Regions from separate parts of the Mesorhizobium sp. M0960 genome, predicted to be linked through region 1. Evidence: predicted binding sites of a transcription regulator. Region 1 holds the regulator's gene; each other region holds the start of a gene.
What was found. Region 1 encodes LexA, which represses DNA repair genes until DNA is damaged. Its sites were predicted from a motif close to TGTTCNNNNTGTGTTCNG; they were not measured.
Positions count from the first base shown of each region.

Region 2: a site for LexA is predicted at 2,622-2,639, ahead of NKH63_RS04585 (single-stranded DNA-binding protein). Genes of this name have one in related genera too.
Region 3: a site for LexA is predicted at 2,946-2,963, ahead of NKH63_RS06630 (helicase-related protein). Genes of this name have one in related genera too.
Region 4: a site for LexA is predicted at 2,633-2,650, ahead of NKH63_RS17165 (DNA recombination protein RmuC). Genes of this name have one in related genera too.

Region 1 covers NZ_JAMYNN010000007.1:15,499-23,174, reverse strand. The annotation lists gene trpD (anthranilate phosphoribosyltransferase) at 1-72, shown strand, start outside; gene trpC (indole-3-glycerol phosphate synthase TrpC) at 77-889, shown strand; gene moaC (cyclic pyranopterin monophosphate synthase MoaC) at 892-1,398, shown strand; gene NKH63_RS15115 (molybdopterin molybdotransferase MoeA) at 1,398-2,603, shown strand; gene NKH63_RS15110 (hormone-sensitive lipase) at 2,611-3,441, opposite strand; gene kynU (kynureninase) at 3,537-4,784, opposite strand; gene lexA (transcriptional repressor LexA) at 5,256-5,987, shown strand; gene NKH63_RS15095 (ComEC/Rec2 family competence protein) at 5,981-7,676, opposite strand, start outside.
Region 2 covers NZ_JAMYNN010000001.1:925,139-932,814, forward strand. The annotation lists gene NKH63_RS04560 (hypothetical protein) at 198-494, opposite strand; gene NKH63_RS04565 (ATP-dependent Clp protease proteolytic subunit) at 594-1,199, opposite strand; gene NKH63_RS04570 (SRPBCC family protein) at 1,226-1,720, opposite strand; gene NKH63_RS04575 (ArsR/SmtB family transcription factor) at 1,747-2,061, opposite strand; gene NKH63_RS04580 (cupin domain-containing protein) at 2,143-2,532, opposite strand; gene NKH63_RS04585 (single-stranded DNA-binding protein) at 2,741-3,253, shown strand; gene NKH63_RS04590 (OsmC family protein) at 3,376-3,798, shown strand; gene NKH63_RS04595 (MarC family protein) at 3,807-4,436, opposite strand; gene NKH63_RS04600 (hypothetical protein) at 4,511-5,041, opposite strand; gene NKH63_RS04605 (helix-turn-helix transcriptional regulator) at 5,128-5,952, shown strand; gene gyrA (DNA gyrase subunit A) at 6,101-7,676, shown strand, end outside.
Region 3 covers NZ_JAMYNN010000002.1:320,193-327,868, forward strand. The annotation lists gene phaR (polyhydroxyalkanoate synthesis repressor PhaR) at 1-119, opposite strand, end outside; gene NKH63_RS06620 (acetyl-CoA C-acetyltransferase) at 398-1,582, shown strand; gene phbB (acetoacetyl-CoA reductase) at 1,687-2,412, shown strand; gene NKH63_RS06630 (helicase-related protein) at 3,130-6,546, shown strand; gene NKH63_RS06635 (RNA-binding S4 domain-containing protein) at 6,559-6,945, shown strand; gene fdxA (ferredoxin FdxA) at 7,094-7,432, shown strand.
Region 4 covers NZ_JAMYNN010000008.1:166,086-173,761, forward strand. The annotation lists gene NKH63_RS17155 (cation diffusion facilitator family transporter) at 1-822, shown strand, start outside; gene NKH63_RS17160 (GFA family protein) at 890-1,294, shown strand; gene NKH63_RS17165 (DNA recombination protein RmuC) at 1,338-2,600, opposite strand; gene def (peptide deformylase) at 2,704-3,234, shown strand; gene fmt (methionyl-tRNA formyltransferase) at 3,251-4,180, shown strand; gene NKH63_RS17180 (GNAT family N-acetyltransferase) at 4,177-4,686, shown strand; gene truA (tRNA pseudouridine(38-40) synthase TruA) at 4,705-5,460, shown strand; gene NKH63_RS17190 (hypothetical protein) at 5,442-6,050, opposite strand; gene dapE (succinyl-diaminopimelate desuccinylase) at 6,053-7,252, opposite strand; partial or broken gene NKH63_RS17200 (2-dehydropantoate 2-reductase) at 7,382-7,676, shown strand, end outside.

The DNA.
Region 1 (7,676 bases):
GCGGCGCAGGCCATCGACAGCGGCCGCGCGCTGAAAGTGCTCGACAGGCTGGTCGAGATTTCGAACGGTTAGAACTATGTCCGACATCCTGCGCAAGATCGAGGCTTACAAGCGCGACGAGATCGCGGCGGCCAAGGCGCAAGTGCCGTTTGCCGAGATCAAGGCACGGGCAACGGACGCCGAAGCGCCGCGCGGCTTTCTTTCCGCCCTTGAAGCAAAGCGCCAATCCGGCAGGTTCGCGCTGATTGCCGAAATCAAGAAGGCTAGCCCATCCAAAGGCCTGATCCGCGCCGATTTCGATCCGCCGGCGCTGGCCAGGGCCTATGCGGAAGGCGGTGCCGCCTGTCTTTCGGTGCTGACCGACGCACCCTCTTTCCAGGGGGCGCCCGCGTTCCTCAGCGATGCGCGCGCTGCCGTCGAGTTGCCTGCCTTGCGCAAGGATTTCCTGTTCGATCCCTATCAGGTCTACGAGGCCAGGGCATGGGGCGCCGATGCCATACTGATCATCATGGCCAGCGTCGACGACGCGTTGGCAAGAGAACTCGAAGCGACAGCTTTCGGGCTCGGCATGGACGCGCTGGTCGAAGTGCATGACGAGGCTGAGATGGAACGCGCGCTGCAGCTGTCGTCGCGGCTGATCGGTATCAACAACCGCAATCTCCGGACCTTCGAAACCAGCCTCGAGACCTCGGAACGGCTGGTCGCGATGGTGCCCGCCGACCGCCTTCTGGTCAGCGAGAGCGGTATCTTTTCGCATGACGATTGCCGCCGGCTGGAGCGGAGCGGCATCGCCACTTTTCTGGTCGGTGAGAGCCTGATGCGTCAACAGGACGTGGCCGCTGCAACGCGCCTGCTTTTGACGGGCAAGGCGCCGGCAGAGGCGATCTGAGGATGGCGGCCGCCCTCACCCATCTTGGCGCGCGCGGCGAAGCCAACATGGTCGATGTCGGCGACAAGGCTGAGACGGTGCGCACGGCAGTCGCGGAGGGCTTCGTGTCGATGCGGCCCGAGACGCTGGACATGATCCTCGCCGGCGATGCCAAGAAGGGCGACGTGCTCGGTACCGCGCGTATCGCCGGCATCATGGCGGCCAAGAAGACGCATGAACTGATCCCGCTCTGCCATCCACTGCTGCTGACCAGGATATCTGTCGATATCGAGCCGGACGCAGCTTTGCCCGGCCTGAAGGTCACAGCATTGACCCGCGTCACCGGCAAAACCGGCGTTGAGATGGAGGCCCTGAGCGCCGTCTCGGTCGCTTGCCTGACCATCTACGACATGGCCAAGGCGGTCGACCGCGCCATGGTCATCTCCGGCATCAGGCTGGTTGAAAAGACCGGCGGCAAATCCGGCGACTACAAGATCACCGAAGATGGGGTCACCGAGGCAGGCCGCTGATGGCGCTGGTCCCAGTTGCTGAGGCGCTCGAGCGCCTGTTGGACGGCGCAGCTGCACTGCAGGGCGAACGCGTCGCGCTGCTGGATGCCGCCGACCGCGTGCTGGCGGAGCCGGTTGTGGCGCTCCGCACCCAGCCGCCGTTCAACGCCTCCGCCATGGACGGCTATGCCGTGCGGGCGGCTGATATCGCGTCCTTACCAGCAAAGCTTTCGGTGGTCGGCATGGCGCCGGCCGGAAGCGGCTTTGCCGGGACGGTGCAGCAGGGGCAGGCCGTCCGTATCTTCACCGGCGCGCCGCTTCCCGAAGGCGCCGACACCATCGTCATCCAGGAGAACGTCCGCGATCTCGGCCGCGGTGTCGTCGAAGTGACGGAGCCGACGGCGCAGGGGCGAAACATCCGCCGCCTCGGGCTCGATTTCGCCAAAGGCGACGTCCTGCTGCACAAAGGCCGCCTGCTCGACCCGGCGGCCTTGTCGCTGGCGGCATCGGCCAACCACCCCGAGGTCGGCGTGGTCAAAAGGCCGTTGGTCGCCATCATCGCCACCGGCGACGAATTGCTGCCGCCGGGCAGCGAGCTTGGCCCCGACCAGATCATCTCCTCCAACGCCTATGGTGTCGCCGCCGCCGCACAGTCGGTCGGTGCGCGAGTGCTCGACCTTGGCATCGCGCCGGACCGCAGGGAGGCGATCGCTGCGCTGGTGGAAAAGGCCGTGAAGGCTGGCGCGAACGTCATCGTCACGCTGGGCGGTGCCTCGGTCGGTGACCACGATTTCGTCCATGACGTGCTGACCGGGCAAGGCATGACTCTCGATTTCTGGAAGATCGCCATGCGGCCGGGCAAGCCGCTGATGTTCGGGCGGCTGGGCGACATTCGCTGCATCGGCTTGCCCGGCAATCCGGTGGCGAGCCTGGTCTGCACCCAGCTCTTCCTGAAGCCGCTGCTGGCGCGGCTCGGCGGCCGCGCCTTTCAGCAGGATATGCGTGAGGCACGGCTCGGCGCTGCCATGCCGGCCAACGATCTCAGGCAAGATTATGTGCGGGCTGTTGTCACAGACGACGCCGGTACGCTCGTGGCGACGCCGTTCGGCATCCAGGACTCCTCGATGCTGAAAATGCTGGCCGATGCCAACGGGCTGATCGTCCGTGCGCCGTTCACGCCCGCCGCGGCGGCGGGCGCCGCCTGCGACGTGCTGATGCTACGCTGAACCTGCCTCACTCCGAGATCAAGGTCCGGGTCAGCGGATGGTCTGGATCGGCCAAACCGTCGATGATGTTGAAATGATGCCGGTCAGGCTCGACCACCGAACTGGTCGCGGCACCCAGGCCGATCCAGATATTGGCCAGCAACGCGCTCTGGCGCAGGAATTCGGCGCGCTCGCCGCCGCCGGCCCAGCAGGTCAGGCGGGCCTTGTCCATCGGGCGCAGCAGCACCGGGCTTTCGGCCTGCGCCTCGGCCTCATCGATCGCCAGCGTCTCGTTCATGCCGGTGCGCATGATCGGGCGCAAATCGTGCACACCCGAGATCGATACGACATGGCGAATGCGCCGGACAATTTCGGGCGCCAGCGGCGTCGTCGTCGTAACCATTCGGCTAACAAGATGGCCACCGGCCGAGTGTCCGGTCAGCATCAGCGGCCCTGCGACCATCCCCGCCGCCTTGCCGATCGCCGCGCCGACTTCCTTGACGATGCCGCCAATGCGCATCTGCGGACAGAGCGTGTAGGACGGCATCGCCACGGCATAGCCGCGATCAACAGCGCCAGCGGCAAGATGCGACCAGAAACTCTTGTCGAATGCCATCCAGTAGCCGCCATGGACGAACACCACGAGCCCCTTGGGCTTGGTGGCCGGCAGGAAAAGATCGAGCCGGTTGCGTGGGCCATCGCCATAGGCCATGTCGAGCCGCGCCCGGCCCTCGGTCGAAAGCACGTCGCGAAAAACCCGCGCGGGCTCGACCCAGGCCGCCGGCCAGCGATCGCTGCCGGCTATGTTGGCGCCGTTGGCATAGGCGTTGTCCCAATCGGCAATGTGACGTTCGAACACCCTGCGCCCTCCCCTGGCAATATGGCCTTGCAACGACCGTGAGCATCGCGCGGCGCGTCGTCGCCAGCCTCACGATTCCAGCTCTCGCATCAATCTCAAGTGACAGCCGCCTTGATGGCGAAGCGCGCATCCTTCCACGCACCGGTGCGCAGGATGTCCTCAAGCACTTCGACGGCCTGCCAGACATCGGCATAGCCGACATAGAGCGGGGTGAAGCCGAAGCGCATGGTCGATGGGGCGCGAAAATCGCCGATCACGCCACGTTCGATCAGCGCGCGCATGATCTGGTAGCCATGCTCGTGCATGAATGAAATCTGGCTGCCGCGTTTTTCCCCGTCGCGCGTGCTTTCGAGCGTTAGCCCGTAAGTGCCGCACTTTGCCTCGACAAGCTCGATGAACAGATCGGCCAGCGCGATGCTCTTCTTGCGCACCGCCGTCATGTCGACATCGTTCCAGATGTCGAGCGCGCCCTTCAGCGTGCGCATAGACAGGACCGGCTGGGTGCCGCACAGAAACCGGCGGATGCCGGTGCCGGCCGCATAGCCTGGCTCGAAGGCGAAGGGCCGTGCATGGCCCCACCAGCCGGTGAGCGGCTGCTGGATGTCGGCAAGATGCCGCTCAGCCGCATAGATGAAGGCAGGCGCGCCCGGTCCGCCATTCAGATATTTGTAGGTGCAGCCAACGGCAAAATCGGCGTTTGCCGTGTCGAGCTCGACTGGCATCGCACCGGCGGTGTGGCAGAGATCCCAGACGATCATCGCCCCGGCTTCCTGGGCCCTGCGCGTCAGCGCCGGCATGTCGCGCAGTTCGCCCGACTTGTAGTTGACGTGGTTGACCAGCACCACGGCGGTGCGTTCGTCGATCAGCTCTTCGATGCTCGGCGCGTCGACCCCCGAGAGGCGCAGCAGCGTATCTTTTCGCGTCGAAACCACACCCTCAGCCATGTAGAGGTCTGTCGGAAAACTGTCGCCCTCGGCGACGATGACCTGCCGCTCCGGCCGCATGGCCATGGCGGCGTGCAGCAGCTTGTAGATGTTGACCGATGTCGTGTCGCAGACCACCGTCTGGCCGGCCGCGGCACCGATCAGGCGCCCGAGCTGGTCGCCAAGTTCGAGCGGCATGTTGAACCAGCCGGCCGTGTTCCAGGCGCGGATGAGATCATGCGCCCATTCTTCGGTCACTGCCTTGCTCAATTCATCGAAAGCGGCACGCGAAGCGGCCCCTAGCGAATTGCCGTCGAGATAGATCACTCCTTGCGGCAGCACAAAGCGGTCGCGCATCGCGCGCAGCGGATCTGCAGCATCCATCGCCCTTATGGCCACGAGATCGGGAATTCCTGTCATGATTTGTCTGCTCCCCAAGATTCACCGCAACGCCGGACACGCATCGACGGCATCCATCGGTCACGAGCGGTTCTCCATTACCTGGTATCGCGCAGCAAGGCTCCACCGGCGACAAGTTGCCTGACCACGCGGTGGAAACCAGGAGCCAAGCCAACCCAACGTTGGCGTTTTGAGTTCGTTTCGTTCACGGTGCATTGACCAAACCGCACAGTCGATACGGCTTCAATTCCGTGCCCCTTTGCCGGCTGACGGCCGATACCAGTGCCGCCTTCTGGAAACCCAGAGGCCGCAAACGAAAGCAGAATCAAGGCGATGAGGCCCGCGGCGGTGAAAATGCAGCGTCCCGGTTTGGCGAGTGGTATCGTTACCCGAGCCCTAACACATTCATTAAACTTTAAACAGTTGCGGAACACAACTGGAACAGATAGTGTTTGTTCTGGGTTTGTTTTTCTGATTCTGTTGGGGGTCGCTATGCTGACACGCAAACAACACGAACTGCTTATGTTCATCCACGAAAGGCTGAAGGAAAGCGGTATCCCGCCCTCCTTCGACGAGATGAAGGAAGCGCTCGACCTGGCTTCCAAATCGGGAATCCACCGGCTGATTACGGCGCTGGAGGAGCGCGGCTTCATTCGCCGTTTGCCCAACAGGGCCCGTGCGCTGGAGGTGCTGCGCCTGCCCGATTCGATCGCCCCCGGCCTCAATGCGGCACGCAAGTTCTCGCCGAGTGTCATCCAGGGCAGTCTTGGGCAAGGTCCTCGGCAAGGCAAGCCGACATCGTCGCGCGTCCCTGCAGCCGGCAATGACGACGATATCGTCGCCGCCGTGTCTATCCCGGTGATGGGCCGCATCGCCGCTGGTGTGCCGATCGATGCCATCCAGCACCAGACGCATTCGATCTCGGTGCCGCCGGACATGATCATGGGCGGCGAGCATTATGCGCTCGAGGTCAAAGGCGATTCGATGATCGAGGCTGGCATTTTCGACGGCGACACGGTGATCATCCGCAATGCCGATACGGCGAGCCCCGGTGAGATCGTGGTGGCACTGGTCGACGAGGAAGAAGCGACGCTGAAGCGGTTCCGCCGCAAGGGCGCCTCGATCGCCCTGGAAGCCGCCAATCCGGCCTACGAGACGCGCATCTTCGGACCAGACAGGGTCAAGGTGCAGGGCAAGCTCGTTGGGCTGATCCGCCGCTACTGAGCTGCGCCCTTGGCGCCGGCTTTTGGCTTGTCGGCTCTGCGGTATGGCGGCATGCCCCGCGCCGCGCGTGAAAATTTCCGCTGCACGTGCCAGGGCCGGTATGATTTTTCGACGGCGAAGCGGATTTCGGCGCGTGTTGCCGCTTGTGGATCGAAATAGACGGCCGCACTTCCCGCGCGCGCCAGTTGCCGTTTGGTGACGACGAGGACCAGCCGATCGTAGTAGCAGGGATTATGGGCGGTGGCGTCGTCGATGACGATCAAGCTGGCAAAGGCGCAGGCTGGCCGTGCAGTATCGCGGTCATTGGCTAGCGCGATGATCGCGCCGGATGGATGCCTGGCAAGGCAGAGACCGTCCGTGCAAATGAACGGCATGCCCGGCGGTAAGTCGGCCGGATCGGCAATGTCGAATTGCGGATCGTTCTTTCCAGGTGTTTCCGGCGCGACGATAGCCTCTGATGTGAGCGCGCGTTTCCAGTTGTCGATGGTGAACTCATTCGGGCGTGCCCGGTTGACCGCGAGTTCACCGCTGCCGATCGGCAGCGCGACGAGCCGTGCGTCCTCCGAGATCAATACATCGGGTACGCGCGTCTGCGTTGTCGTTAGCAAGCCGGCGAGCGCAAAAGGAAGGGCCACGAGCCGCAACCAGGTCGTCGCCATGCTGGCAATGACGAGGGCGATCGTCACCAAAAGGACAGATCTCAGCGAAATCAGCCCGACCGCATCGATCGGCGAGCGCTCGGAGATCCACCCGGACAGGGCGATCATCGCCGTCAGCCCCTTGCCCATCACGTAGAGGAAAGGCCCATCCGCGCCGAACGGCATCGCCAGCGCACTGAGGACGGCGAAGGGCATGACGACCAGTGAGACGATAGGCATGATGGCCAGATTGGCGAACAGGCTGAGCGGCGCCACGCGCTGGAAATGCCATATGGCGAAAAGCGCCGTGGCGCTCCCTGCAATGATCGAGGTCATCGCCAGGCCGCCCATGCCCAGCAGTACCTTTCTAGTGGCAAAGCGTAGCGGCGACCGCCGGGGCGGCGGCGTGGTGGCCCCGCCGGCGCGGTAATCGGACCAGCCTGCATAGGCGCCGACAAGGGCCGCCGTCGCGGCGAAGGACATCTGGAAGCTCGGACCGACCACCTCGTGCGGCGACACCAGAATGACCGCGATGGCCGAGATCGCCAGGTTGCGCATGGTGAGCGCGGCCCGGTCGAACAGCACGGCGATAAGCATCACCGCCAACATGATGAAGCTGCGTTCGGCCGCCACCACAATGCCGGAAAAGACGAGGTAGGCCGCAATCGAAAAAAGCGCGGCGGCCGCCGCGTATTTCTTGACCGGCCGTCGCGATGAGAAATCGGGAAACAGCGCAAAGGCGCCGCGCAGCAGCGCCATAATGGTGCCGGCGACCAACGCCATATGCAGCCCCGAGATGGAGATGATGTGGTAGATGCCGGTACGCCGCATCGCTTCGTTGATCTCCTCGGGAATGCCGGCGCGCACGCCGACGATCAGCGCAGCAGCAATCTCGCCCTCGGCGCCGCCGATGCGGCTGCGGATATGGTCGGCGATGGATTCGCGCGCGTCTTCGATCGCGGAAGAAAGCCGCGCGGCAAACGGCATGCTGCCCGACGACACGACTTTCGGATTGCCGAGAAAAAAGCCGCTGCCGCCGATACCGGCAAAA
Region 2 (7,676 bases), on a different contig from region 1:
GTTGACTTGCCGATCCCCACAACAATCAGAGACTGCTAGTCGGATCGTCGGCTGAACGCCGCGAAGCATCCGAAATAAAAAGCCGGCAGTACACTCCCGGCAATTTGGATTTCAGATCCAAGAAGCCCCGTCAGTTGCACAAGCAATGGCGGGGCTGTTCGTTTGAAGCGCACATTTGTGGTGCATACCAGGCGAACTTAGCGGCTGGGAGGCCTGATCCCGCCGGTAGCGACATCGATGGTTATGCTACCGGAAATCCGAACTTCGGTATCGCCGATCTTGAACGTGCCGTTGCCGCTGCTGGGAACTGCGTCGTCTGGCTCTGGCTGCGGCGCTGGCTCGGCGATGCGATAGTCGCTGGTCACACCGGGCAGGGCGCCCCGTTGCGAAGACGTCGAATTATCTTGGGCAAGTGCCATGCCCACCAGCATGTTCGTGCCGGCAACTGTGGCGACGGCAACGCATAACAGGCTGCATGGACGGTTCGCGATCATCACCGGACTATAGTGCCGCGATAGCGGCAAGACCAGACCGACTGCCCTGAAATTGCTGGGCGCTCAGTCGCCTCAGTGCCGGCCGCCGCCTTCGCTCGTTCACGCGGCCTGTTTGCGAGTGTCGAAAACATGGTCGACGAGGCCCCAATCCTTGGCCTCCTGCGCGGTCATGAAAAAGTCGCGGTCGAGCGTGCGTTCCACTTCTTCGTAGGTGCGGCCGCAATGCTGGGCGTAAAGATCGGTCATGCGCCGCTTGGTGCGAAGGATGCCCTCGGCATGGCGCTGGATGTCGGAGGCCTGGCCCTGGAAACCGCCGAGAGGCTGATGCAGCACGATGCTGGCGTTGGGCAATGCGATGCGCCGCCCCGGCGTGCCCGCCATCAAGAGGAACGAGGCCATCGAGGCGGCGAAGCCCATACAGACGGTGGAGACCGGGCAGCTGATGTACTGCATCGTGTCGTAGATGGCGAAACCGCTGGTCACCACGCCGCCCGGCGAGTTGATGTAGAGGGAGACCTCCTTGTCGGGATTGTCGGATTCCAGCGACAGAAGCTGGGCGCAGACCAGCGCCGAGGTGCCGTCGTCGATCGGGCCGTTGATGAAGACGATGCGCTCGCGCAGCAGCCGCGAAAATATGTCGAAGGCGCGTTCGCCGCGGCTCGACTGCTCGATCACCATCGGCACCAGATTGGCAAGGCCGCTCATCGTTTCTCTCCGTTGACTATTGTCGTTCAGGCCGCGCGCAGGAAGAGGCGCGGGATGTTGGCGGCGATCTGCTTGTGCCTGGGATTGCGCGCTTCAAACGAAAGCCGACAGCCGGCGCCTGCCATCGCGATCTCCGGCATCGCTGCCCGAGCAAAACCATCATGGACGATGCGCAGATGCGTGCCGCCGGAAAGGGTGCGATCGAGCGTAAAGGTGACGATGCTGTCCACCGGGCTGTCGTCCATTGGGCTGTCCACCGGGCTGCCGGGCGGCGCCTGTGTATCGCCGGGCGCCGGCCGTTCTCGCCAGGAATAGCGCAGCAGCCGTCCGGGATCGGCGTCGAGGATTTCGCATTCGATCGGCGCCTCCGGCGCTTTAAAGGCAAAGCGGCTACCGATCTTTGGTTCAATGTCGTTCGGCATCATCCAGGCCGCGAGCAGGTCCGGCACCGTCAGCGCCCGCCACACCTTTTCCGGCGGCTCCGGCAGCTCGCACTCGAACTCGATCTTGTCTGCCGCCATTTCCGCGCGTTCTTTGCCTCGGCTGGTCATTGGTCCATGTCCTTCAAAACCGTCTTGAGCCTTTCGATGCGCTCTGGCCAGAACGCGCGGTAGCGTTCGATCCAGCCGAGCAGTGGCGCAAGCCCCTTCGGATCGGCGCGGTAATAGGCGTTGCGACCGGCCCGGCGCTCGACCACGAGGCCGGCGCCGCGCAGCACGGCGAGGTGTTGCGATACCGCCGGCTGCGATACCGGCATGCCAGTGCGCAGTTCCGACACCGTCATCTCGCCGCCGGCGAGCCGCTCATAGACGGCGCGACGCGTCGGATCGGCCAGTGCCCGAAAAATCTCTGCTTCGATCATGTCAAAAGCATAAGTCGATACTTATCGGTTTGGCAAGCCGTGTTTTTAAGACAGGCGGTGTTTTTTAAGACGGGCGAGGTTTTACAAACTCGCTGGAAGCCAGCGTCTCACCATGTCAGGGGATCCGTTGAACGTCGCCTCGAAAACTGATGACGCGAGCACGGCATGGATATGAAGCATTTCGGAGCCGACGTTTCGGAAGCCATGTCGCCTGCGCGCGGCAACAACAAGCGACTGTCCGGCAGTCAAGACGACATGCTCTTCGTCGATCCACATCTCGGCCTTGCCAGCGATGACGGTAAGCACTTCCTCGACCGGGTGCCAATGTGTCGGGGCGCCAACCGCTGGTTCGACCCATTGTTCGAATATGCAAAGTTGAGTTGCGCCGTTGCGAGCCGAGACATGCATTCGGGTCTTTACCCCCGCCCGCCATTCTTCTTGCGGCTGATCGTCATGCGCAACCGTCTTCATGCGTTCGCCTCGATCCCATGGTCTGTGGAAATTCGACGCCAAGACACTACTTCTTGCTGACAACTATTGACAGTGCAGGGCCTGTACTATAGAACGAAAAGAGAACAAAAACGTTGTGGGAAAAGGCAGCGACGGCAGGCAGGGCTTATCCATAGCCTGTAAGGTGCAGCGACAGAAATCTGGTTTCGGATGAGCGCGGAGAAGTATCATGGCGGGTAGCGTCAACAAGGTCATTCTGGTGGGCAACCTCGGGGCGGACCCTGAAATCCGCCGCCTGAATTCGGGTGACCCGGTTGTCAACATCCGCATCGCGACGTCGGAAAGCTGGCGCGACAAGACTTCCGGAGAGCGCAAGGAAAAGACCGAGTGGCACAATGTCGTGATCTTCAACGATCAGATCGCCAAGGTGGCCGAGCAGTATCTGAAGAAGGGCATGAAAGTCTACGTCGAGGGCCAGTTGCAGACGCGCAAGTGGCAGGACCAGACCGGCAATGACCGCTATACGACCGAAATCGTGCTGCAGAAATTCCGCGGCGAGCTGCAGATGCTCGATGCACGGGGCGAGGGCGGCGGCCAGGTCGGCAACTATGCCGGTGGTGGTGCCAGCCGCGGGTCCGATTTCGGCCAGTCCGGCCCGGGAGAAAGTTTCAATCGCGGTGGCGCCAACAAGGGCACCGGCGGTGGTTCGTCGCGCGAACTGGACGACGAAATCCCGTTCTGATTTCTCGGGGCGGACTGCCCTTGCGGCGAAAAGCGCCAGCACCTTGGCCACGAAATGGCGTCCCGAAAATCTGTCTTGGATTTTCGGGACGTTGTGCGTTTGAGCGGTGAAAGGACGGATCAGTGAAAGCAAGGGTCAAATGGGTCGAGGAGCGCACTTTCGTCGGCGAGTCCGCCAGTGGGCACAAGCTGGTGCTAGGCACTGCGTTCGGGCCGGAGGGCAAGACGCCGGGGCCGAGCCCAATGGAGCTGGTGCTGATCGGCACCGGCGGCTGTTCGGCTTATGACGTGGTCCATATCCTGGAAAAGGGGCGCGAGGCGGTCGAAGATTGCGTCGTCGAACTCGATGCCGACCGTGCAGAAGCCGATCCCAAGGTGTTCACCCGCATCCACATGCATTTCGTCGTCAAGGGCCGGGCGCTGTCGCACGACAAGGTAAAGCGCGCGATCGAGCTTTCGATCGAGAAATACTGCTCGGCCTCGGCAATGATGGCCAAGACCGCCGTGATCACCCATGACTTCGAAGTGATCGAGACGGCGAAGTAGGGCGGTTCCTACGTCGCCATCAGTGCCTTGATGCCGTCGGCGACGAACTGCACGGCGAGCGCCGCCAGTATGACGCCAAGCAGCCGCGTGAGGATCGAACGGCCGGTCTGGCCGAGGATACGGTCGATGCGCTCTGACAGCACGAACACCAGGTAGGTGATGACAAGGCAGATCGCGATGATGCCGACAAGTGCTGTCTGCGCGCTAAAACCCTGAAACGAGCTTGAGAGCAGGACGGTCGCCGAAATCGCGCCGGGACCCGCAATAAGCGGGATCGCCAGCGGAAAGGCGGCGATGTTGTGGATCATGTCCCTGGTGATGGCGACATCGCCGATCTTCTCCTTGCGGTCCTGCCGGCGCTCGAACACCATTTCGAAGGCGATGAAGAACAGCAGAAAGCCGCCGGCGACGCGGAAGGCCGGCAGGGTGATGCCGAAGACTGACAGGATCGACGCGCCGGCGACTGCGAACAACGCCATCACCAGGAAGGCGATGACCGAGGCGCGCACGGAGACCTGGTTGCGCTCCTCGCGGTTCATGCCGCGGGTCACGGCGAGGAAGAGCGGCGCCAGGCCGGGCGGATCGATCGTCACCAGTATGGTGACGAAGGCGTTGAACAGGCTGTCGAAGCTCGGCATGCTGACCCTCCCCGCCGGCAATGCCGGATAACGGGATTGGTAGAGCAAAGCGGTGCCAGTGGAAACCGTGCGGATCAGGGGCTGGCGGCGCGCCGCGCCAGAAACTCGACTTCGACACGCCAGGTGGCGCCGTCGTCATACGAGCGCTCGCCCAGCCAGCGGAAGGAATCTCCGGTGATCCGGGAAAAGCTCCAGCGTACCGAAGCGCCGGTGCCGTCTGCGCCCAATTGGACGATCGTGTCGCCTTCGACGCGGCCCAGCTGGCGGCTGTAATACTGGTTGCGCGGGTCGCTCCAGAAGATGTGCCAGGCGTCGACGCCTGAGTCATAGACGCGCAACGTCGTGCCATAGAAGGTCCATTTGCCGAGCGACGGCGAGGGGCCGGCGTCGCGAGCGGGCAGGATCCATACGTCCTGGATCGCGCGGCCCTCGAGCACCCAGCCGAAATGCACTTCGCCGCGCCCGGTCAGCACCTGGCCGTCCTCGAGATGGCGCGTGGCGTCGAACGTCCAGGCGCCGACGAAGCGGCCATAAAGGTTCAGTTTCTCGGCAAGGGCCGGTACGGGCCTATCGCTGTGCAGGGCCTTGGCAAAGGAATTGGACATGGCTTCGCTCTCATCTTGTCAGGAGACCGGTAAGCATAGAGGCCGACCGGGGTTCTGCGCTTGGGAAAAATTGCTATGTTTCGGCGATGACGACGAGCGCGCATAGGCTGGCGTCGGGCCGAGGCTGGCAGGTGTTGGATGTCGTCTGCATCGCTAGTGCCGCCGACAGGCCATTCGAGGAGGAGCATCGGGATTTCTGCGTCGCCGCCGTGACCAGCGGCACGTTCCGCTATCGTGCGCGCCAGGGCACGGCGATGCTGGCGCCGGGCGCGCTCCTGCTCGGCAATCCCGGCACCTGCTACGAATGCGGGCATGAGCATGGCACCGGCGACCGCTGCCTCTCCTTCCATTTCGGACTGGCCTATATGGAGCGGATCGTCGCCGACGCGGGCGCAAAGCAGCTTGATTTCAGCATGCCGCGCCTGCCGCCTTTGTCGGCGCTGGTGCCGCTGCTCGCCGAAGCGGAGGCGGCGCGCGAGATGGCCGACACCGGCGCGTTCGAGGAACTCGCCCTGCGCATTGCCGGCGCAGCCGTGACAGCGGCTTGCGGCGATACGGATCGGGGACGGGCGCCAAGTCGCCGTGACCAGAAGCGTGTCGCCGAAGCGGTGCGCCGCATCGAAATCGATGCCGACCGGCCGATCTCGCTTGCCGAACTCGCCGACGAGACCGCCACCAGCCCTTACCATTTCCTGCGCACCTTCCGGCACGTTGGCGGCATGACGCCCTATCAGTTCCTGCTGAGAGCGCGGCTGCACAGGGCAGCCGTGCGGCTGCGGACGTCAGATCAGGCGATCTCGGCGATCGCCTTTGCGGCGGGATTCAACGATCTATCAACCTTCAACCGCCGTTTCCGGCGGCTGATGGGCGAGACGCCGGGAACTTATCGCGCCCGCCGGCGACGCTCGTGAAAGGGTGCCACGGCCATATCGTCGCAATTGGTGTATCCTTTTGAATTTGCCGCTAAAAACGACACTGGAAAACTGCCGCGATTATTGGAGTTTCGGGCCGGCTTCCTATATAAGCACCAAGTGATTCCTGATTAGATTGTGATCCGATTTGACCGACCAAAAGACACCGCGCGGCGCCGACGGCGGCCCCACCGGCATCGAGCCGATATCCATCATCGAGGAGATGCAGCGCTCCTATCTCGATTACGCCATGAGCGTAATCGTCAGCCGTGCGCTGCCGGACGTGCGCGACGGCCTCAAGCCGGTGCATCGCCGCATCCTCTACGCCGCCTATGAGAGCGGCTATCACTGGAACCGCAAATATGTGAAATCGGCACGCCCGGTCGCCGACGTGATGGGTAAATACCATCCGCATGGCGACGCCTCGATCTATGACGCTTTGGTGCGCATGGCGCAGGATTGGTCGCTGCGCGTTCCGCTGATCGACGGGCAGGGCAATTTCGGCTCGATCGACGGCGATCCGCCGGCGGCGATGCGCTACACGGAATCGCGGCTGACCAAGGTCGCGCATGAGTTGCTGGAAGACATCGACAAGGACACCGTCGATTTCCAGGACACTTACGATGCGTCGGGCAGCGAACCGAAAGTCCTGCCGGCGCGCTTCCCGAACCTGTTGGTCAACGGCTCCGGCGGTATCGCCGTCGGCATGGCCACCAACATCCCGCCGCACAATCTGGGCGAGGTCTGCAACGGCGCCATTGCCCTCATCGACAATCCGGCGATCGACCTGCCGGCGCTGATGGAGATCATTCCTGGACCGGATTTCCCGACCGGCGGCATCGTGCTTGGCCGCTCCGGCATCTACAGCGCCTATTCGACAGGCCGCGGTTCCATCGTCATGCGCGGCCGCGTCAACGTCGAGCCACGCGGCAACGACCGTGAATCGATTGTCATCACCGAGGTTCCCTACCAGGTGAACAAGGCGTCGATGATCGAGAAGATGGCCGAGCTGGTGCGCGATAAGCGCATCGAGGGCATTTCCGACATTCGCGACGAGAGCGACCGCCAGGGTTACCGCGTCGTTATCGAACTGAAGCGCGACGCCGTCGCCGATGTCATCCTCAACCAGCTTTACCGCTTCACCCCGCTGCAGACGTCCTTCGGCGCCAATATGGTGGCGCTGAACGGCGGCAAGCCGGAATTGCTGACGCTGACCGACATGCTGAAGGCGTTCGTCGCCTTCCGTGAGGAGGTGATCAGCCGGCGCACGAAATTCCTGCTGCGCAAGGCGCGCGACCGCGCCCATGTGCTGGTCGGCCTTGCCATTGCTGTTGCCAACATCGATGAAGTCATCAAGCTGATCCGCACGGCGCCGGACCCGCAGACGGCGCGCGAGCAGTTGATGGAGCGGCGCTGGCCTTCGGGCGACGTGGAATCGCTGATTCTGTTGATCGACGATCCGCGCCATCGCATCAACGAGGACGGAACCTACAATCTCTCCGAGGAGCAGGCCCGCGCCATCCTCGAACTGCGCCTGCAGCGCCTGACCGCGCTCGGCCGCGACGAGATCGCGGACGAGCTGAATACGATCGGCGACGAGATCAAGGATTACCTGGACATCCTGTCGTCCCGCGCCCGCATCCAGCAGATCGTCAAGGACGAACTCATCGCCGTGCGCGACGAGTTCGGCACACCGCGCCGCACCGAGCTCGCCGAGGGCGGGG
Region 3 (7,676 bases), on a different contig from region 1:
TCGCCTTTTTTGACCATTTCTGCGAGATCCTCGAGCGTCACATAGGTGCTGGTGCCCGTATTGTAGAGACGGCGATTGGCATATTTCTTGATAACAATAGGTTCGTCTTTCGCGGCCATCTGCATCCTCCCCGGACACCGGCCAGCTTAAGTAAGCCGCCGGTAACGATTGCGCCTTGTTAAAGGATATGCGCAAAAGCGTCATGAATCCAAGCTGTTTGTGCAGTGCGGGAACATTTTATGCTGCGCAGCACGGATGGGCCGTCATCGCAGCGACGCGCGGCCTGCTTGCCGCGGAGGAACGCCATGCCCATTTCGGGTTTGACTCGGGTTGTGGAAAGGGCAAGAAAAGTCCCCGACGGCACCCGAAATCGCTCCCCGAAAGTCTGGAGAAGAACATGTCCGCTTCCAACGCCATCGTTGTCGCCAGTGCGGCGCGCACGCCTGTCGGCTCCTTCAACGGCGCCTTCGCCAACACGCCAGCTCATGAACTGGGTGCCGTCGCCGTCAGGGAAGCGCTTGCCCGCGCCGGCGTCGACGGCAAGGAGGTGGACGAGGTCATTCTCGGCCAGATCCTGACCGCGGCTCAAGGGCAGAACCCGGCGCGGCAGGCGGCCATGGCCGCCGGCGTGCCGCAGGAGGCGACCTCCTGGGGCCTGAACCAGCTCTGCGGCTCCGGCCTGCGCGCCATCGCGCTCGGCATGCAGCAGATCGCCCAGGGCGATGCAAAAATCATCGTTGCCGGCGGCCAGGAATCGATGTCGATGGCTCCGCATGCGCAGCATCTGCGCGGTGGCGTCAAGATGGGCGATTTCAAGCTGATCGACACCATGATCAAGGACGGCCTGACCGATGCCTTCTATGGTTATCATATGGGCAACACGGCGGAGAACGTCGCCCGCCAGTTCCAAATCACCCGCGACGACCAGGACCAGTTCGCACTGGCTTCCCAGAACAAGGCCGAGGCTGCGCAGAAAGGCGGAAAATTCAACGACGAGATCGTTGCCTTCACAGTCAAGGGCAGGAAGGGCGACACGATAGTCGACCAGGACGAGTACATCCGCCATGGCGCGACGATCGACGCCATGACCAAGCTCAAGCCCGCCTTCGACAAAGACGGCACGGTGACAGCAGCCAATGCTTCCGGCATCAATGACGGCGCCGCCGCCGTGGTGCTGATGACCGAAGCGGAAGCCGCAAGGCGCGGCATCACGCCGCTGGTGCGTATCGTTTCCTGGGCGACCGCCGGCGTTGACCCGCAGATCATGGGGACGGGACCGATCCCCTCCTCGCGCAAGGCGCTGGCCAAGGCCGGCTGGTCGGTCGGCGACCTCGATCTGGTCGAAGCCAACGAGGCCTTCGCCGCGCAGGCCTGCGCCGTCAACAAGGACATGGGCTGGGACCCGTCCATCGTCAACGTCAATGGCGGCGCCATCGCCATCGGCCATCCGGTCGGCGCCTCGGGCGCCCGCATCTTCAACACGCTGGTCTACGAAATGCGTCGCAGAAGTGCCAAGAAAGGTCTTGCCACGCTGTGCATCGGCGGCGGCATGGGCGTTGCCATGTGCGTGGAAGCATTGTGATGAGATAAGCGATACGAATAGGATACTGGCGCAAAGCGAGTAGGGAATAGAGGGCAAAACCTACCGCTTCAACGCTCAGTCATCTGCATTTCCCGGGAGGACACATGACAAAGGTTGCAATCGTCACAGGCGGGTCGCGCGGCATCGGCGCGGCGATATCGGTCGCCTTGAAAAGCGCCGGCTATTCGGTTGCCGCAAACTACGCCGGCAATGAGGAAGCGGCAGCAAAGTTCAAGGCAGCGACCGGCATCCCGGTCTACAAATGGTCGGTTGCCGACTACGAGGCCTGCGCTGCCGGCATCAAACAGGTAGAGGCCGATCTCGGTCCCGTATCGGTGCTGGTCAACAATGCAGGCATCACGCGCGACGCGATGTTCCACAAGATGACGCGCGAGCAATGGAAAGAGGTCCTCGACACCAACCTTTCCGGCGTCTTCAACATGACGCATCCGTTGTGGGGCGGCATGCGCGACCGCAAATTCGGCCGCGTCATCACCATCTCCTCGATCAATGGCCAGAAAGGGCAGGTCGGCCAGGTCAATTATTCGGCCTCGAAGGCCGGCGATATCGGCTTCACCAAGGCGTTGGCCCAGGAAGGCGCGCGCGCCGGCATCACCGTCAACGTCATCTGCCCCGGCTACATCGCCACCGAGATGGTCAAAGCGATGGACGAGAAGGTGCTCAACGAGCGTGTCCTTCCGCAGATCCCGGTCGGCCGTCTCGGCGAGCCGGAGGAGATCGCGCGCTGCGTCGTCTTCCTCGCTTCCGACGATGCCGGGTTCATCACCGGCTCGACCATATCAGCCAATGGCGGGCAGTACATCGCCTGACCGTTTATCTTTACGTTGAGATAGATACGCGCTTGGACGAACGGGCCTGCAAAACGGCCCGTTTCTATAGCGGTCTTCCCGTTGCAAGATCTCCCCCCAATCCGGCACGCAAAGGTTAACGGCCGCTGCGCAGCCTGTGCAAAAACTGCCCGGCAGCCTGTGGATTCTCGGTGGAAAAGCTGTTCACAACACAACATGTTGCGGTGAACAAACCAAGAAACTTTGCCTATCGCTGATTCGTCGCCGATTCGTTCCGGCTTTGAGCGGAACGTTAACGGCGAGAGCCGAAAACACCCTCGAAATGATTAAAGCGGATTAGGAAACATCAATAATTTCATAATGTTGGGCGAAGCAGATTGGCCGGCCACGATCATTCACCGGCAAAGGTTAACGGTGGTGCTCGTTTGAATGCCGCCTGCATGAATCGGGCCAGTTTCTGTGATTCAGCATGTGGTGAGACTCGCCGGCAGAAATCCCAGATGTAGCCGTGAACAAAACCTGAATCAGCGCGAGTCAGTGATTCGTCGCTGATTCGTTCCAGACTCGTTCCAACTGTTAATCGGGAACAGATTTCTGGCTTCGAACCGACCAATCAGCCTGCCCTCGGCACATTCCGCTTTCGCTTCGCGCCCGAAATCCCTATGTGTCGCCTGTCATACGCGGCCAATATGGGCGCGCTCCCGACAATGCGAGGCAGAGAGCCTTATTTCCAGGCCGATGAACATCCATCCGAAACACACTGAACCGCTGATCCTGTCGGGTCGAGACGTGACGGCCGTGCTCGGCCCGACCAATACCGGCAAGACCCATCTCGCCATCGAACGCATGGTGGCGCATGAGAGCGGCGTCATCGGCCTACCGCTCAGGCTGCTTGCCCGCGAGGTCTATACGCGCGTCTGCGAGAAGGTCGGCGCCCATAAGGTTGCGCTCATCACCGGCGAGGAAAAGATCCAGCCGGCGGGCGCGAAATACTCGGTCTGCACGGTGGAAGCGATGCCGCGCGAGACCGACGCCGCCTTCGTTGCCATCGACGAGGTCCAGCTCGCTGGCGATCTCGAACGCGGCCACATCTTCACCGATCGCATCCTGCATCTGCGCGGCCGCCAGGAGACGCTGCTGCTGGGTGCGGCCACCATGCACGGCATTCTGCAGCGCCTGCTGCGGGGCGTGTCGGTGGTGACCCGGCCACGGCTGTCGCATCTTGCCTATGCCGGCTCGAAGAAGCTGACCCGCCTGCCGCGGCGCACCGCGATCGTCGCCTTCTCGGCCGACGAGGTCTATGCCATCGCCGAGCTGATCCGCCGCCAGCAGGGCGGTGCCGCCGTCGTGCTCGGCGCGCTCAGCCCGCGCACCCGCAACGCCCAGGTGGCGCTGTTCCAGTCGGGCGATGTCGACTACCTCGTCGCCACCGACGCCATCGGCATGGGCCTCAACCTCGACCTCGACCACGTCGCCTTCGCCCAGAATCGCAAATTCGACGGCTACCAGTACCGCAACCTGACCGCGGCCGAGCTCGGCCAGATTGCCGGCCGTGCCGGCCGGCATCTGCGCGACGGCACCTTCGGCGTCACCGGCCAGGTCGATCCGCTGGATGAGGAATTGGTCAAGAAGATCGAGGCGCATGATTTCGATCCGGTGAAAGTGCTGCAGTGGCGTACCGCGCATTTCGATTTCGCCAACCTCGATGCGCTGAAGCGCTCGATCGAGACCAACGCCCCGGTCGAAGGCCTGACGCGCGCACTGCCGGCCGTGGACGCGCAGGCGCTCGAGCATCTGTCGCGCGACGAGGACATCCGGGCACTCACCACCGACGCCAGGCGGGTGGCGCTGCTGTGGGAAGCCTGCGCGCTGCCCGACTACAGGAAGATCGCGCCGGCCCAGCACGCCGACTTGATCGCCTCCATCTACATGGACCTTGCCAGGCACGGCCATGTCGACGAGAACTACATGGCCGAGCAGGTGCGCCGCGCCGACACCACTGAAGGCGATATCGACACGCTATCGCACAGGATTGCCCAGATCCGCACATGGACCTTCGTTTCCAACCGGCCCGGCTGGCTGGCCGATCGGGCACACTGGCAGGAAAAGACGCGCGAAATCGAAGACAGATTGTCGGATGCGCTGCATGAGCGGTTGACGAAACGTTTTGTAGACCGCAGGACTTCCGTCCTCATGCGGCGCCTTAGAGAAAACACGATGCCTGAAGCCGAAATCAGCCCAACCGGAACCGTCCTCGTCGAAGGCCATCACGTCGGCGAGTTGCAGGGTTTCCGCTTCACCGCCGACCAGAGCGCCGGCGGCGAGGACGCCAAGGCGGTGCGGGCGGCGGCGCAGAAGGCGCTTGCCGCCGAGTTCGAGGCGCGGGCCGAACGCTTCGGCGCCTCGGCCAATGGCGACATCGCGCTGGGTTCGGATGGCACGCTGCGCTGGATCGGCGCGCCGATCGGCACGCTGGTCGCTGGCGAAGACGCTTTGAAGCCGCGTCTCGTTCTGCTCGCCGACGAGCAACTCACCGGCCCGGCCCGCGACAAGGTTGCGGCGCGCGCCGAGCGCTTCGTCAATTTCCAGATCGAATCCCTGCTGAAGCCGCTGGTCGATCTCAAGAATGCCGAGCAGATCACCGGCATCGGCCGCGGCATCGCTTTCCAGCTCGTCGAGCATTTCGGCCTCATCAACCGTCGCGACATCGCCGACGAGATGAAGTCGCTCGACCAGGAGGGCCGCGCGGCGCTTCGCCGTCTCGGCGTGCGCTTCGGCGCCTACCATGTCTTCGTGCCGGCGCTGATCAAGCCGGCGCCGGCCGGGTTGATAACGCTGCTGTGGGCGCTGAGAAACGACGGCAAGGACAAGCCCGGCTTCGGCGATGTCGTTCACGCACTGGCCTCCGGCCGCACCTCGGTGGTCATCGATCCAACCTTCGACAAGACTTTCTACAAGCTGGCGGGCTACCGCAATCTTGGCCGGCGTGCTGTACGCGTCGATATTCTCGAACGGCTGGCCGACCTGATCCGGCCGGCGACCAACTGGAAGCCGGGCCTCGGACCTCGCCCCGACGGCGCCTATGACGGTCAGTCCTTCATGGTGACGCCGCCGATGATGTCGATCCTCGGCGCCACCGCCGACGACATGGAAGAAATCCTGAAGGGGCTCGGCTATCGCGCCGATGCCAAGCCGGCGGCCGAGGTCAAGGCGCGGCTCGAAGCACAGGACAATGCCGCGCGTGAAGCGGCCGCTGCAAAGCAGGCGGCGGAAGAGGCAACGCGAGCCGAGCAGGCGAGGATGGCGGAAGCAGCTGCCGCGGCAGAGCCGCCGGCGGAGGTTTCGGCGGAGGCTTCGGAGCCTGTGTCGGATGCGGCTCCTGTTGCGGAGGCGGCCGAAGCCGTGACCGAAGCGGCGGCAGAGCCTGTCGCGGAAGACCAGCCGGAAGCTCCAGCCCCTGAAGCTGCGGCAGAAGTCACGCAAGAGACCCAGCCCGCCGCCGAAGCGGCTGCAGAACCAGCGGCTGAGCCAAGGACGGAACTTGGGGCGGAAACTGAGGCTACGGCACCGGCAGAGCCGCCGGTTTCCGACACTATGGAAGCATCGCCGGCCGAACCTGCAGCAACGGCGGAAGCCGTCGCCGGCGAAGCTGCCCCAGAAGCCGAGGAGCCAAAACCTGTGCTGTTGTGGCGGCAGGGTCGTTTCGACCAGCGCCCGCGTCATCGCCAGCATGACAACCGCCCCCGGGACAATCATCGGGACAGTCGCGCGCGCAATGGTCAAGCTGCGCCGGACGGCCGCAGCGATGCGCCGGTAGATGCCGGCGGGCAACCGACGCCGGGCGACCGGCCCGCCCGTCAAGGGCGCCACGATCAGCGCGACGGCGCCGGCAAGCCACGCTTCGACCGCAGCAAGTTCAAGCCCAAGCCGCAAGGCGAGGCGGCAGAGCAGCGCGCCGGCAAGCCGCAAGGCGAACGCCTCGACCGGCGCGAAAACCGGCCCGACTGGAAGGCTGGACGGCAGGACGGCAAAGGCGGCGCCCAAGGCGCAAAGCCCGCCTTCCAGCCAAAGCCGCGTGAGGAACGCCCGGTCCGCTTCGATCCGGACTCGCCCTTTGCCAAGCTCGCCGCGTTACGCGACCAGCTGAAGAAGTAAGCTGTTCGTCCGATGGTCACTGATGCCCGCCAGCGCATCGACAAGTGGCTGTTCTTCTCGCGCGCGGTAAAATCACGCACGCTGGCAGCCAAGCTGGTCGTCACCGGACGCGTCCGCATCAATCGCGACAAAGCAGCGCAGGCATCCGATACGGTCCGGCCGGGTGACGTTTTGACCATCACGCTCGAGCGGCGGATCTTCGTCTGGAAAGTCCTTGGCACCGGCGCACGGCGCGGCCCGGCCGAAGAAGCCCGCCTGCTTTACGAGGACATGTCGCCGCCCCCCGCGCCCAAGGGCGAGGCGCTTCCGGATGCGGTGCCGCCGTTGCGCGAGGCCGGCAGCGGTCGCCCGACGAAGAAGGAACGCCGCCAGACCGACCACCTGCTCGGCGACGATTGAGCAAGGTCGAACTTCCGCTTTGCCGGGCCTCTGGAATTCCATTCCGGAAACCCCGGCACCGCTGGCAAGGGCTGCCCTTGCCAGCGGCGGACAAAGGCGTTACCTCACCAAAAAAGCCCAACAAAATGGGACGTCCCGGAGCCGACCAATGACCTATGTCGTGACCGACAATTGCATAAAATGCAAATACATGGACTGCATCGAGGTCTGTCCGGTCGACTGTTTCTACGAAGGTGAGAACATGCTCGTCATCCACCCGGACGAGTGCATCGACTGCGGCGTCTGCGAACCGGAATGCCCGGCCGACGCGATCAAGCCCGACACCGAGTCGGGCCTCGACAAATGGCTGCAGATCAACACCGAATATGCCGATAAATGGCCCAACATCACCGCCAAGAAGGAGCCCCCGGCCGACGCCAAATCCTTCGACGGGGAAGCTGGCAAATTCGAGAAATATTTCTCCCCGGAGCCCGGCGAAGGCGATTAACGAGAGCGCTGATTGCGGCAGCCTGACGCGGCGTAACAGACGTGATACATTAACTGCCTTGACAGGCGGCGATGGCGCATGGCCTTCGCGCGTGCAGCAAAACCTTGATTCTTCCGACTTTTTGTGTTATATCAGCCCAACATGCCGGTGACACAACGTCGATTTATGGCGCAAACGCCCCAAATCACTGAAAGGTGAATTTCTCAATCCGGACCAGAGCGATCTGGGGCAGGCGGTCGCAATG
Region 4 (7,676 bases), on a different contig from region 1:
ACCGGCAATGGCAGCCTGCTGCTTTACGGCATGCACCGCGCCGCCCGGCCGGCCGATCGGACGCATCCGCTAGGCCATGGTCGCGAGCTGTATTTCTGGAGCTTCATCGTCGCGCTCCTCGTCTTTGCACTGGGCGCCGGCATATCGTTCTACGAAGGCGTGACGCACATCATGGCGCCGGAGCCGATTGCCAACGCAAAGGTGAACTACGCTGTACTTGGCCTTTCCTTCCTGTTCGAAGGCACCTCCTGGCTGGTGGCGCTGAACGAGTTCCGCCACCAAAAAGGCAGCCACGGCTGGCTCGAGGCGGTGCAGCTCAGCAAGGACCCGAGTGTCTACACCGTACTCTTCGAGGACAGCGCGGCACTTCTCGGCCTCGTTGTCGCCTTCGCCGGCATATTGGCGGCGGAACTGCTGGACATGCCGAAGCTCGACGGCGCCGCGTCGATCGGCATCGCGCTGATCCTGGGCGCGACCGCGATCTTCCTGGCCCGCGAAAGCAAGAGCCTGCTGCTCGGCGAGCCGGCCTCGCCCGAGGTGCAAATGAAAGTGCTGGCCATTGTCCAGCAGGACCCGGCGGTGCGGCGGGCAAATGGCGTACTGACGCTCCATATGGGGCCTCAGGAGATCGTCGCCGCTCTGAGCATCGAGTTCGAGGACCACTTGTCGGCGCCCGAGATAGAGACCTGCGTCGAACGCCTCGAGACACGGCTGAAGGCGGAGATGCCGGAGGTCACGCGCCTGTTCGTCAAGCCGCAGACCACCGGCACCTGGGAACGGCGGAGCAAGGCCTTGGCGGCGTCCGGAGGGGAGCCGGCCTGAGGAAAATGGCTGCGCCATCGGGCAGTCCCGGTTATGATTGCGCGCAAAAGCTCCAGGAGGAACGAAGATGAAAATCGACGGCGGGTGTCATTGCGGCGCCATTACTTACGAGGCCGAGGTCGATCCGGAAAAGACCACCATTTGTCACTGCATCGATTGTCAGAAGCTAACCGGAACGGCCTTTCGCGTCACCGTGCCGGCGTCCGAGGACAATTACACGATCACCAAGGGCGCGCCGAAAATCTACATCAAGACCGGTTCGAGTGGTGCCAAGCGCGCTCAGGCATTTTGCGGTGAGTGCGGCTCGCATCTCTACGCCACGTCGGCGGGCGCGGGACCGAAGGTTTACGGCATCAGGGTCGGCACGGCATGGCAGCGCGATCAACTGGTGCCGAGAAAGCAGATCTGGCATCGCTCGGCGCTGCATTGGCTGCCGGAATTCGAAGGCACAACCATCATCGAGGAGCAGTAGCGCCAGACCGGGCGAAGCCTCGGCTCCGGTTCCGGCGTAGCTCTCAATCGTCGCCTTCGACGACCCTTAGCCTCAGCTGCCCGGTTTTCGAATCGGCAACACGCGCGCTGCTTTCCGCTTTTGCTCCGCTGCCATTCGACCCAGCGGTGTCCTCCGCCGGCTGCACGCCAAACTCCAGCGCCTCGATCTTTTGTCCGCGCCTGGTCACCTTCGATGTCGAGACGAGGATGTCCTCGATATCCTTGGCCGATTGACCGAAATGCGTCTGCAATTTGCGCACCCGCTCGTCGAGCCGAGAGACGTCTTCCATCAGCCGGATGACCTCGCCCTGGATCAGGTGCGCCTGCTCGCGCATACGGGCATCCTTGAGGATCGCCTGGATGACCTGGATCGACAGCATCAAAAGCGATGGCGAGACGATGACGATCCGCGATCGATGCGCCTTTTGGACAACGGCCTCGAAATTCTCGTGGATTTCGGCGAACACCGATTCCGAGGGCACGAACATGAAGGCAGTGTCCTGCGTCTCGCCCTGGATCAGGTATTTTTCGGAAATATCCCGGACATGCACCTCGATGTCGCGGCGGAAAGCCTGAGCGGCGGACTTCTGCAGGTCGGCGCCTTCGGCGGCACGGATGGCATTCCAGGCCTCGAGTGGAAACTTTGCATCGATGGCAAGCGACGGTGCGCCGTTCGGCATCTTCACCAGGCAGTCGGGCCGGCTGCCATTCGACAAGGTCGCCTGGAATTCATAGGCGCCGTGGGGCAATCCGTCGGCGACGATGGCTTCCATACGCGACTGGCCGAAGGCGCCGCGCGTCTGCTTGTTGGAAAGGATCGCCTGCAATTGCACGACCTGGCCGGCCAGCGACTGGATGTTGCCTTGCGCGATATCGATGACCGCCAGCCGCTCCTGCAGCTTGGCGAGGCTCTCATGCGTCGATCTCGTCTGCTCGGTCATGGTCTGGCCGAGGCGGCCGGTCATGGCGTCGAGGCGCTGGCCGATCGACTGGGTCAGTTCGGCCTGACGTGCCCCGAACACTTCGGCGATAGCGCCCATACGGCCCTGCATTTCCGCCTGGCTTGCCAAGATGCCGGCCATCCGCACCTCGGCGTCGCGGGCGTGGTCGGCGGCTTCGGCGGCCGCCATTGCACGCGCCTTGGCCGATCGCCAGAGCGCAATGACGAGCGCCACGAACAGGCCGAGGAACAGCATTGCGCCGAAACCCAGAGCATGGCCGAGCGTGATCGTGGTGGCGCCGAGGCGGGCGACAGGTTCGGACAGGATGGTGGCCAGATCGTTCATGCCGACAGCATAGATGATTCGGTCTGGCGGCACAGATCAAAACGTGAACGACCAGAAGGCGTCCCGGTTGACGCTTTTCCTGCGAGGTCTTAGGTGAGACGCCATGTCGATCAAGCCGCTTATCATCCTCCCCGATCCCGTCCTGCGTCAGGTTTCAAAACCGGTCGAGCGTGTCGACGGTGATTTGCGTAAACTGGCCGGCGACATGCTGGACACCATGTATGACGCGCCCGGCATCGGCCTCGCGGCGATCCAGGTCGGCGAACCCTTGCGCTTGCTGGTGATCGACCTCGCCAAGGAGGACGAGACGCCGGCACCGCACGTCTTCATCAATCCCGAAATCCTCGACAGCTCCGACCAGCGTTCGGTCTACGAGGAAGGCTGCCTGTCGATCCCGGATTACTATGCCGAGGTCGAGCGTCCGGCAGCGGTGCGGGTGAAGTATCTCGATCGCGACGGCAAGCTGCAGGAGATCGAGGCCGAGGGGCTGATGGCGACCTGCCTGCAGCATGAGATCGACCACCTAAACGGCGTGCTGTTCATCGACCACATCTCCAAGCTGAAGCGCGACATGGTGGTCAAGAAATTCAAGAAGCTCGCCAGGGACAAGGCGCCGGGCAAGATGGTGGGATAGGGGTCGACGAATGCCCCTGCGTGTCATCTTCATGGGTACGCCCGAATTCTCCGTGCAGACGCTGCGAGCGATCGCCGGGGCAGGGCATGAATTGGCAGCCGTCTACACGCAGCCGCCGCGCGCCGCAGGCCGGCGCGGGCTCGAGCTGACGCCGTCGCCGGTGCAGCGTGAGGCGGAGCGGCTTGGCATCGAGGTGCGGTCGCCGGTGTCGCTGAAGAGCGAGGCGGAGCAGCAGGCGTTCCGCACCTTGCGCGCCGATGTCGCCGTGGTCGTCGCCTACGGGCTGCTTCTGCCCAAACCTATTCTCGAGGCGCCGCGGCTCGGTTGCCTCAATGGCCACGCATCACTATTGCCGCGCTGGCGCGGCGCTGCCCCTATCCAGCGCGCCATCATGGCCGGCGATACCGAGACGGGCATGATGGTGATGCGGATGGAGGAAGGCCTCGACACCGGGCCTGTGGCAATGGTTGAAAAATGCGCCATTGGACCCGACATGACGGCCGGCGATCTGCACGACCGGCTGATGATCCTGGGTGCTGCGCTGATGGTGCAAGCGCTCGAACGGCTCGAGCGGAATACGCTGACATTTACCACACAGGCGGAGGTGGGGGTGACCTACGCCAAGAAAATCGATAAATCGGAGACTCGCATAGACTGGCTGCGACCTGCCGGCGACGTGCACAACCAGATTCGCGGCCTGTCGCCCTTTCCCGGTGCATGGTGCGAGGCCGAAATCGGCGGCCGCATGGAACGGCTGAAACTGCTTCGCTCGACGCTCTCGCAAGGCGCCGGCGAACCGGGAGGAATTCTCGATGACCGGCTGACGGTTGCCTGCGGGTCAGGCGCGATCAGGCTGGTCGAAGTTCAACGTGCGGGCGGAAGGCCCATTGCCGCGCAGGAGTTTCTGCGCGGGGCCAAGCTCGAAAAAGGGATGAAATTGTCATGAGCATGATGTCCATACGCGCGGCGACGCCGCGGGACCGCGAGGCGATCCGCCTTGTCGAAGAACACGCATTCGGCCAGCAGGCGGAGGCCGGACTGGTCGACGCGCTGGTCACCGGCGGTGATGCCGTCGTCGAACTGGTGGCGGACGAAGACGGGCAAGTGGTCGGCCATATCCTGTTTTCACGGCTCTTCGTGCAGAATGGCGGCAAGAGCTTCCCGGCAGTCGCGCTGGCGCCGCTGGCAGTCGAGCCGTCGTTCCACGGCACCGGCATCGGCGGTGCCCTGGTCCGCGAGGCTCATATCCGCCTGAAAGCCGCCGGCGAGACGCTCGCTGTGGTGCTCGGCGATCCGGCCTACTATGGCCGCTTCGGCTACAGCCGCGCCCGTGCAGCGAAATTCGAGAGCGACTACCAAGGCGAGGCTTTGCAGGCGCTTGCCTGGGGCGAGGCGCCGGAGACCGGCAGGCTGGTCTACGCCTCGGCCTTCGGCTCAGCCCTCGCCGCCTGATTTCGCCTCGATCCGGGAATGCCGCGTTTTCGCCTCGACATCGAATATGACGGCAGTCTCTTTGCCGGCTGGCAACGCCAGGCCAATCAGCCTTCGGTGCAGCAGGCGATCGAGCAGGCGATCGAGAAGTTCTGCGGCGAGCAGGTCTCTCTGCGCGCCGCCGGCCGCACCGATGCCGGTGTCCATGCGACCGCTCAGGTGGCGCATGTCGATCTGGTCAAGGCATGGCCCGGCGACAAGGTGCGCGACGCCGTCAACGCGCATCTGCAAGCGGCCAAGGCGCACATCGCCATCCTGAAGGCCGCCGTCGTGCCGGATGGCTTCGATGCGCGTTTCTCGGCGATCGGCCGCCACTATCTCTACCGTATCGTCAACCGCCGCGCGCCAGCAGCGCTCGACAAGGGCAAGATCTGGTGGGTACCGAAGCAGCTCGATGCCGCCGCCATGCACGAAGCGGCAAAAGTGCTGCTTGGCCGGCATGATTTCACCACCTTCCGCTCGACCCAGTGCCAAGCCACCAGCCCGGTCCGCACGCTCGACCGGCTGGATGTCAGCCGGGCGGGCGATTTCATCGAAGTCCGTGCTTCGGCGCGGTCATTCCTGCACAACCAGGTGCGCTCGATGGTCGGCTCGCTCAAACGTGTCGGCGAAGGCGGCTGGACCATTGCCGACCTCAAGGCCGCGCTCGAGGCGCGCGACCGTGCGGCCTGCGGTCAGGTGGCGCCGCCCGACGGGCTGTTTCTAGTCGGCGTCGATTATCCGACGCCTGGCTGATCCGGCACGCTGATACCGAGCAGCGCCTGCAGGCCGAACAGGACGATCAGCGACGCCACGAACATGCCGGCAAAAACAGCGCTGCCGACAGCCGCACCCCTGCCGATGGCAACGTTGGTCATCCGCCAGGTCAATACCATTGACAGCGCGAACAGCAGCAGCGACACCAGCCCGGAGACTTCGTTGGCCGATGTCAGGAAAAGCCGGATCAACGCCGATGGCAGCATCATCCAGGCGATGATCGCCGAGGCCCAGTTGCTGGCGACGACATAATGGACGAAACGGCTGCCGACGCCGACCCGCGGCGCGACCAGGGCCAGGCCGATGAGCGGCAGCACCCAGGCGCCGATATCGACGGTGGCCAGCCGGATCAACATGCTGAAACGGCCGACGAATGCGTCGGGATCGCCGATCTCGTTGGCAATGCCGACCCAGCCGACGATCAATGCCGGCGCCGCGACGACGATGGCAAAAAAGGAGTTCCAGAAACCGTCCGCCGAAAGGTCGAGCAGGCGAAATCCGTCGGCCTTGCCGAGCATCAGCCGCCAGGCGCCGGCAAGCGAAGCATAGGTTTCATCCGCTGAAAGCATCACTAGGATATGTCCTGCGCAAACCAGTCTTCAACGAAGCGCAGATAAATCTGCGTCAGCGTCTCGAGATCGGCAATCGCCACACGTTCGTCGACCATGTGCATGGTCTTGCCGACCAGGCCGAATTCGACCACCGGACAATAATCCTTGATAAAGCGGGCATCGGAGGTGCCGCCGGAGGTGGAGAGCGCCGGCTTCCTGCCGGTCACCGCTTTGACCGAACCGCCAAGCGTCTCGATTAGCCTGTCGTCGCGTGTCAGGAAAACATGGCTCGGCCCGTCGCGCCAGACGATCTCGTAGTCGACCGGCGTCTTCTTGCCGGCGCGGTATTTCTTGCGTTTCGCCGCCCGGTCGAGGCGGTTGTGGATCTCGGCCTGGATCGTCTCGGCGGTCCATGTGTCGTTGAAGCGGATATTGAAGGTAGCTGCTGCCTTCGCCGGGATGACGTTGGTGGCGGGATTGCCGACATCGATGGAGGTCACCTCAAGATTCGTCGGCTGGAAATCCCTTGTTCCGTTGTCGAAGACGGGGTGCAGCAAGGCGTCGACCAGCGTCACCAGGCCGCGCACCGGATTGTCGGCTAGCTGCGGATAGGCGGCGTGGCCCTGGCGGCCGTTGACGACGACCGTGCCCGATAGCGAGCCGCGCCGGCCGATCTTGATCATATCGCCAAGCGCGTCGGGATTGGTAGGCTCGCCGACGATCGAGGCATCCCATTTCTCGCCTTTGGCGGCCGCCCATTCGAGCAGCTTCGTCGTGCCGTTGATCGCCGGGCCTTCCTCATCGCCGGTTATCAGCAGCGAGACCGACCCCTTCGGGCCGCCCTTCTGCTCGACATGTCGCGCCACCGCCGCGACGAAACAAGCAATGCCGCCCTTCATGTCGACGGCGCCGCGGCCGAACATCTCGCCATTGGCGATCTCGGCGCCAAAGGGCGGGTGCGTCCAGGCTGCCTCGTCGCCCACCGGCACCACGTCGGTATGGCCGGCAAACATCAGATGCGGGCCATTGCCGGAACGCCGCGCGTAAAGGTTCTCGATGTCCGGTGTGCCGGCTTCGGAAAACACCGGTCGCTCGACCGCAAAGCCGAGCGGCTTCAACATCGCCTCCAGCGCGCGCAGCGCACCGCCTTCGGCGGGCGTCACGGAAGCACAGCGGATGAGTGCAGCGAGATTTCTAACCGGATCGGTAGGCAGCATCATGGGCAAAAGCGATAGTCGAAAGCGCAAGGTCTGTCACGGCCAGACGTGAGGGCCAGCCATGCCGCCGACATTATGGTTTTCATGTCGTATAATTGCGGCAAGGTCTCTCGACCAGAACAGGGCCATCGCATGGTCACGCGTGGCAAGACGATCGTAATCGCCGGTGCCGGCAGTATCGGCTGCTACGCCGGCGGCTGCCTGATACTTGCCGGGCGAAAGGTGGTTCTGCTGGCGCGACCGCGCGTCGAGAAGGCCCTGCAAGAAGCTGGATTGCGCATCACCGACCCTGACGGCCGCGACCGTTCTGTCAAACCGGACGCATTGTCGGTCACCGCCGATCCGGCGGTAGCATTCTCCGATGCCGATGTCATTTTGGTAACGGTCAAGAGCGGCGCGACGCAAGACATGGCCGGGCTGATTGCCG